Regions from separate parts of the Desulfosporosinus meridiei DSM 13257 genome, predicted to be linked through region 1. Evidence: riboswitches for the same ligand, from Rfam matches in the RefSeq annotation. Region 1 holds a riboswitch; the other holds the start of a gene.
The links. A riboswitch is a leader RNA that binds a small molecule or an ion and turns the genes downstream of it on or off. The one in region 1 is predicted to bind glycine.
Positions count from the first base shown of each region.

Region 2: it holds a riboswitch for glycine, as region 1 does, so the genes downstream of both, gcvT (glycine cleavage system aminomethyltransferase GcvT) here and DESMER_RS17665 (alanine/glycine:cation symporter family protein) in region 1, are expected to answer to the same signal.

Region 1 covers NC_018515.1:3,832,769-3,836,190, reverse strand. The annotation lists gene DESMER_RS17670 (proline--tRNA ligase) at 1-1,362, shown strand, start outside; glycine riboswitch at 1,650-1,742, shown strand; gene DESMER_RS17665 (alanine/glycine:cation symporter family protein) at 1,901-3,280, shown strand.
Region 2 covers NC_018515.1:3,982,970-3,986,391, forward strand. The annotation lists gene gcvH (glycine cleavage system protein GcvH) at 1-351, opposite strand, end outside; gene gcvT (glycine cleavage system aminomethyltransferase GcvT) at 530-1,642, opposite strand; glycine riboswitch at 1,817-1,892, opposite strand; glycine riboswitch at 1,896-2,001, opposite strand; gene ileS (isoleucine--tRNA ligase) at 2,041-3,422, opposite strand, start outside.

The DNA of each region.
Region 1 (3,422 bases):
CGGTCTTATAAACAGCTCCCAATGCTTCTTTATCAAATACAAAATAAATATCGGGACGAGCGGCGTCCTCGCTTTGGATTAATGCGTGGCCGTGAATTTGTTATGAAAGACCTCTATTCCTTTGACCGTGACGAGGCTGGACTCCATGAAAGTTATAAAAAAATGTATGACGCTTATTGTAGAATTTTTTCCCGCTGTGGTTTAACTTTCCGTCCTGTTGAAGCAGATGCTGGTGCCATTGGAGGTACAGGGGGAACCCATGAATTTATGGTTCTTGCTGATTCCGGAGAGAATGCCGTCGTTCATTGTTCAGGGTGTGATTATGCAGCTAATATGGAGAAATCTGAGTGTCGCCCTCAGGTAATTGACGATGCATTTCCGGAAGGAAAGAGTAAGTTAGTGTCTACACCGGGAGTAAAGACCATTGAAGACCTCAGTGAGTTTTTGGCAGTACCGAAGAGTTCCACCATAAAGTCGTTGCTCTACCAAGGGGATGATAGAATCTTTTTGGTGTTAATACGTGGGGATCGCACGCTCAATGAAATAAAACTGAATAACGCTTTAGGTGGATTTGTGTCCCTTCAACTTGCCTCATCTGAGTTAGTTCAGCAGACTTTGGGGTGTGAACCTGGGTCTGTAGGGCCAGTCGGAGCACCTGATGGACTTTTGGTAGTTGCTGATCAAGAAGTTCCCCTGATGAAGAAAGGGGTCTGTGGAGCGAATAAACCGGATCATCACTATGTAGATGTTGTACCCGGCAAAGATATCCGTATAGACGAGGTTCTTGATTTAAGAATGGTGGAACAGGGTGAAGCCTGTCTTAAATGTGGAGCTCCACTTAAAGAGGCCAGAGGAATTGAAGTTGGTCAAGTATTCAAGCTTGGAACCAAATACAGCAAAGCACTTGGTGCGAACTTTTTAGATGAGAACGGAGTCGAAAAAAGCTGTGTGATGGGTTGTTACGGCGTTGGGGTAAGCAGAACAATTGCCGCAGCCATTGAACAAAACCACGACGAAAACGGAATTATTTGGCCAATGCCAATTGCTCCATACCATTGTATAATTATACCAACCAGTAATAAGGATTCCTTGGTTGTTGAAACTGCTGAGAAACTTTATCAAGAGTTAAAAGATTTAAGAGTCGAAGTCATTCTGGATGATCGAGATGAACGTGCCGGCGTGAAATTTAAGGATGCAGATTTAGTAGGTTATCCAATAAGGGTAACTTTAGGAAGTAAAACCTTGGCCAATGGTCAAGTTGAACTCAAAGAACGAAAATCTGGTGATACTCACCTCGTGCGGGTTGAGGATCTCTCACAACAGGTAAAAACAAGAATTGAAAAAGCTCTACAATATAACTAAAGCTTACGGGAGCATCCCGTGTGTGAAGCATAGAAGTTAGAAAAACTTTTAAATTAAGTTAATCTGCCCTATTTAAGATGCGTTATAGTCAGGGTAGATTGACTTGCTAAATCCTTATAAATTTTTTGGCAAATCATTGAATAATTTCTAAATTAAAATTATAATATAAGTTAGCTCACTAAAAACTTAACTAAATAATTACTGGATGATATTTACGGGAGATAGGCAAATTTGCCTGCCGAAGAGGTTGTACTTTCAGGAGCTTAAATTTAAGCAGGACCGCAAATTGACAGGACTCTGGAGAGATCCATTAATGGGCGCCGAAGGGGCAACGCAAAATGCTTTGCTAATCTCTCAGGCAAAAGGACAGAGTATTGAAGTTTAATGGTCAGACACATTTGTGATCTCTCCATAAACTTGTACTATTTACTACTTAAATCCAGAGTCAAATCGCAAGATTTGGCTCTTTTTATATATAGATGGAGCGCATTAGCAGCAATCCACAAAGGTATTATATTAACGGAGGAGGAAAAACGACATGGAATCATTTCACAACGCTATCATCTGGCTAAACGATTACCTCTGGGGTCCCCCAATGCTCATCTTACTTTTCGGTACGCACTTATTTCTAACCTTTCGTACTCGCTTCATCCAAAAACACATTATTAAAGCCATTAAGCTTTCCTTAACGAAAGATACGTCTTCTGAGGGAGATGTAAGCCAGTTCGGGGCACTCACCACAGCATTAGCAGCAACAATAGGTACGGGTAATATCGTAGGGGTTTCTACTGCCGTAGCTCTGGGAGGCCCAGGCGCTGTTCTATGGTGCTGGCTAACGGGAGTCTTTGGTATTGCTACTAAGTACTCTGAGGCTCTGTTATCGGTAAAGTATAGAGTTAAGACCTCAGATGGGACAATGCTTGGTGGACCTATGTATGCTTTGGAAAATGGTTTGGGTCAAAAGTGGCTGGCGGTCTTATTTTGTATTTTTACAGCCATCGCGGCTTTTGGAATTGGAAATACGGTCCAAGCTAATTCCATTGCCGCTATGGTTAATGAGAGCTTTAATATTTCGCCATATATCACTGGTGGTGTAATGGCTGCTCTCACCGGCTTTGTTATTATTGGGGGGGTTAAGTCCATTGCCCGAGTGTGTGAAATGCTCGTGCCATTCATGGCAATATTCTATGTAATTGGTTGTATTATTATTTTAGTTCTAAATTCTTCATTCGTAATACCAGCAATCAGCCTGATTTTTAAATCCGCCTTCACTCCTCAAGCAGCGGGCGGTGGCTTTATTGGAGCGTCGATTATGATGGCAGCACGCTACGGTATTGCCCGAGGGCTGTTCTCCAATGAGTCAGGATTAGGGTCTGCCCCCATTGTGGCAGCAGCGGCTCAAACTAGAAATCCAGTTCGCCAAGCTTTGGTCTCAGCAACCGGAACCTTCTGGGATACTGTTGTGGTCTGTGCAATGACTGGTATCGTTGTAGTGAGCAGCATTATGAGCAATCCTGCTGCTACAGAAGGATTAAAAGGTGCCGCGCTAACGAAAATTGCCTTTGCTCAAATACCCGTAGTTGGCCCCATTGTCTTAACAGTTGGACTTTTAACTTTCGTGTTTTCAACCATTCTCGGGTGGTCATATTATGGAGAAAGAGCGATTGAATACTTGTTCGGAAAAGCTGCAATTATGCCATACCGCGGGGTCTGGGTACTTGCTGTATTCCTGGGGTCCATAATGACTCTTCAACTGGTCTGGGATATGGCAGATGCTATGAACGCATTAATGGCTATACCAAACCTCGTTTCCCTGTTGCTCTTAAGTGGAGTTATCGTCTCAGAAACAAAAAAGTATCTGTGGGAGGATAATTTAGACGAGGTTTCAAAGGATCCCATTCCGGTTATAAAAAAATAGCATACTTTAGGAAACTTAAAATATTTTTCAAAAAACGACCTGAAAGGTCGTTTTTTGAATTGGTGCACTTAGAGCAATATATTTAGAAAAGCCCTCACACAAGGGGGAGTAGCTACAGATACTATTAAATCAGGTAGTCGAC
Region 2 (3,422 bases), 150 kb from region 1:
CTCAACGGACATCATACTTTCCAGCGGAGCTAAATCTTCAGCCTCAACCTTAATCAACCAGCCCTCTCCATAGGGGTCAGAATTTAATAAATCAGGTGTATCCATAACTGAAGTGTTCACTTCTACAACTTTTCCACTCACAGAAGCAGAGATGTCAGATACAGCTTTAACTGATTCAACTGTACCGTAAGATTTTCCGGCGGTTACCGTTGTTCCTACATCCGGGAGCTCGACAAACACTACGTCTCCAAGGCTTTTTTGGGCGTGGTCTGTTATACCAAAAGTTATAATGTTTCCTTCAACCTTTGCGTATTCATGCTCTTTGTTATACTTTACATCAACTGGATTCATTTAAATCATCCTCCTCAAATTTTAATTATTTTGTCCAAAGGGGATTAGCAACATCCATTAGTAATACTAAATGTGTATGGCTAGATGAATTTTATTTAAGCAATTAGCACGAGTAAAACTACTAGATTATTTTTAGCTATGCGATACTGGATAATACTTTATCAGATACTACACCAGATTACTTGGGTTTTGATTGATCCTCACGTTTATAAAACAAGGAGGGAACAATTCTTGCTTTAACTGCTTTTCCACGGATCATTACATCAAGAATCTGACCCTGAATCGCTAAATCGGCCTTGACTAATCCTAAAGCAATGTTTTTGTTTAGAGTTGGTGAAAATGAGCCAGATGTAACAAATCCAATCTCTTGCCCATCTTTTTGTAAGGGATAGTGGGAACGGGCTATTCCACGTTCAATCATTTCTAATCCTACTAACTTTCGCGGTACACCTTGTTCTTTTTGAGCGAGAATTACCTCCTTGCCAATAAAATTCACCTTATCTAGCTTAACAAAAATTCCAAGCCCAGCTTCAAGAGGAGAAATCTCCGCTCCTAATTCATTCCCATATAACGGAAGACGAGCTTCAAAGCGCAATGTGTCACGTGCACCCAGCCCAATCGGCTGTACACCCTCTAGAGCACCAACTTCCAATATTTTTCTCCACAGTTGCCGACTATGTTCAGGAGTAACATAAATCTCAAATCCGTCTTCTCCTGTATAGCCCGTCCGGGAAACCAGACAACTAATCCCGTCAATATTCCCGTGAGTGAAACTATAGTATTTAATCTGTGAAAGATTAAGTTCTGTAATACGCTGTAAGACAGTTTCCGCTAGAGGACCTTGTAAGGCAAGCTGAGCATATTGGTCAGAGACATTCCCTAAGTTCACATTAAAACTGTCTGCTTGTTTTAATATCCAAGCATAGTCCTTATCGGTATTGGAGGCATTTACAACAATCAGAAAATGTTGAGAATTATATCGATAAACCAACAAGTCATCCACAATTCCACCGCTTGGATAGCACATAGGAGAGTATAGAATTCTGCCATCTTCCAGCTTACTGACATCATTCGTGATCAGCATTTGAATAAACTCTAAAGCATCTTGACCACGAACCTCTATCTCACCCATATGAGACACATCGAAAAGGCCGGCCTTAGTCCGAACGGCATGATGTTCATCTATAACACCAACATATTGAACAGGCATTTCCCATCCGCCAAAATCAATAAGTTTTGCCTTATGAGCCAAATGCTCTTCGTAAAGTGGAGTGCGTTTTAATTCATTCATAAGAAACCTCCTTATTTTAGACTAGAAACTAGTTTTTCATAGTAGACATTTCGCGCATCAGATTTCTTCAATAGTGTTCCATATAGCAGGACATCACACCCAGAAAAAACCTTCCAAAACACCCTTGTAATTTCTGTAAATTAAAAGGACAGAGAAAATGCGTAGTCGCATTTTCTCTGTCCTTTAACCTGAGAGATTCGCCGTATCTCGGCTTCCCCTTTGGTGTTCTTTTACAAGAAACTCTCCAGAGTCCCGTCTTCTAGCAGTACTTTTGCCTGAGAGCTTCCCTCCTTGAAAAGCGTATTTCAAGGAATTTCTCCTTCGGCGTCTGTATTTCAGATCTCTCCTGCCAGCTTCATCCGGTATAAACTATTTACTTACTTATATAATATGCTTTTTCAGTCAATAAGTCTACTGGAATTTTCTGAAATCACGTTCCTACATCGAGGGCAAATCGTCGGAAACTCTTCATTCTTGCCAACTTCCTCATGGAACATCCAACAGCGCTCGCATTTTCTTCCTCCGGCTGGTTGAACATGAATTCCTAATCCCTTATTAACTTCCGCTGCCTGTACCCCTTCAGGTCTTTCTTCATCAGGTAGATGCATAACCAACTGGGAAACAATAAAGATTTCTGCCAAATTCGGAACTTGTTTAAGAGATTTGTACTGTTCTTCTGTCGGATACAAATCAACTTGTGCAGTTAAAGGATGACTAATAAGTTTGTCCTGTCGCGCAATTTCCAATATTTTTGAGACATCTGTGCGTAAAGCAAGAATCTGATCCCATCGGTTAGCCAGTTCTTCGTCCATCCACTCAGAATTCACTTTAGGCATTTCTGCTATTTGAACATTTGCCGCACTCTTTTCTCCAGGGATATACGGCCAGATTTCTTCAGTCATGAAGGACAAGATTGGAGTTAAAAGACGTACCAGCGCATCAAGAACTTCATACAAAACTGTCTGAGCCGAGCGCCGAAGAAGAGATGTTTTCCCTTCTACATAAAGCCGGTCTTTGACAATATCCAGATAAACGGCACTTAATTCTATGGTACAGAAGTTATGAATGGTATGGTAAGTCCAGTGGAATTCATAGGATTCATATCCCAGAAGTACTCGTTCAACTACTTTGGAAAGCTTAAGCAGAGCCCAACGGTCAATTTCTTGAAGGTCTTTATAAGCAACTTTATCCTTAGCTGGATCAAAATCATTGAGATTGCTAAGCAAGAAACGCAAAGTATTGCGAATTTTACGGTAGGCTTCAGACATTTGTTTCATAATTCGCGGAGAAGCGGCAACATCATTTTTATAGTCTACAGAACTCACCCAAAGCCTTAAAATATCCGCCCCTAATTCCTGAACAACTTTAAGAGGGTCAACCCCATTGCCCAAGGATTTTGACATCTTGCGCCCCTGCTCATCCACAACAAAACCATGGGTTAATACATTGCGGTAAGGAGCCTGACCAAAAGCAGCCACAGAAGTGGACAGCGAGGAATTAAACCAGCCACGGTGTTGATCCGAACCTTCCAAGTAGAGATCCGCTGGCCAAGACAGTTCTGGTCGCTGCTTCAGGACACCGGCATGGCTAGTTCCAGAATCAAACCATACATCCATGATATCTGTCTCTTTACTGAAGTTTGTCCCTCCGCACTCACAAGCAGTTCCCGCCGGCAACAATTCCAAGGCAGAATGAGCAAACCAAGCATCAGAACCTTCCTGCCGGAAGAATTCTTGAACCCTGGCAATAGTTTGATCGTTAACTAACACTTTCCCACAAT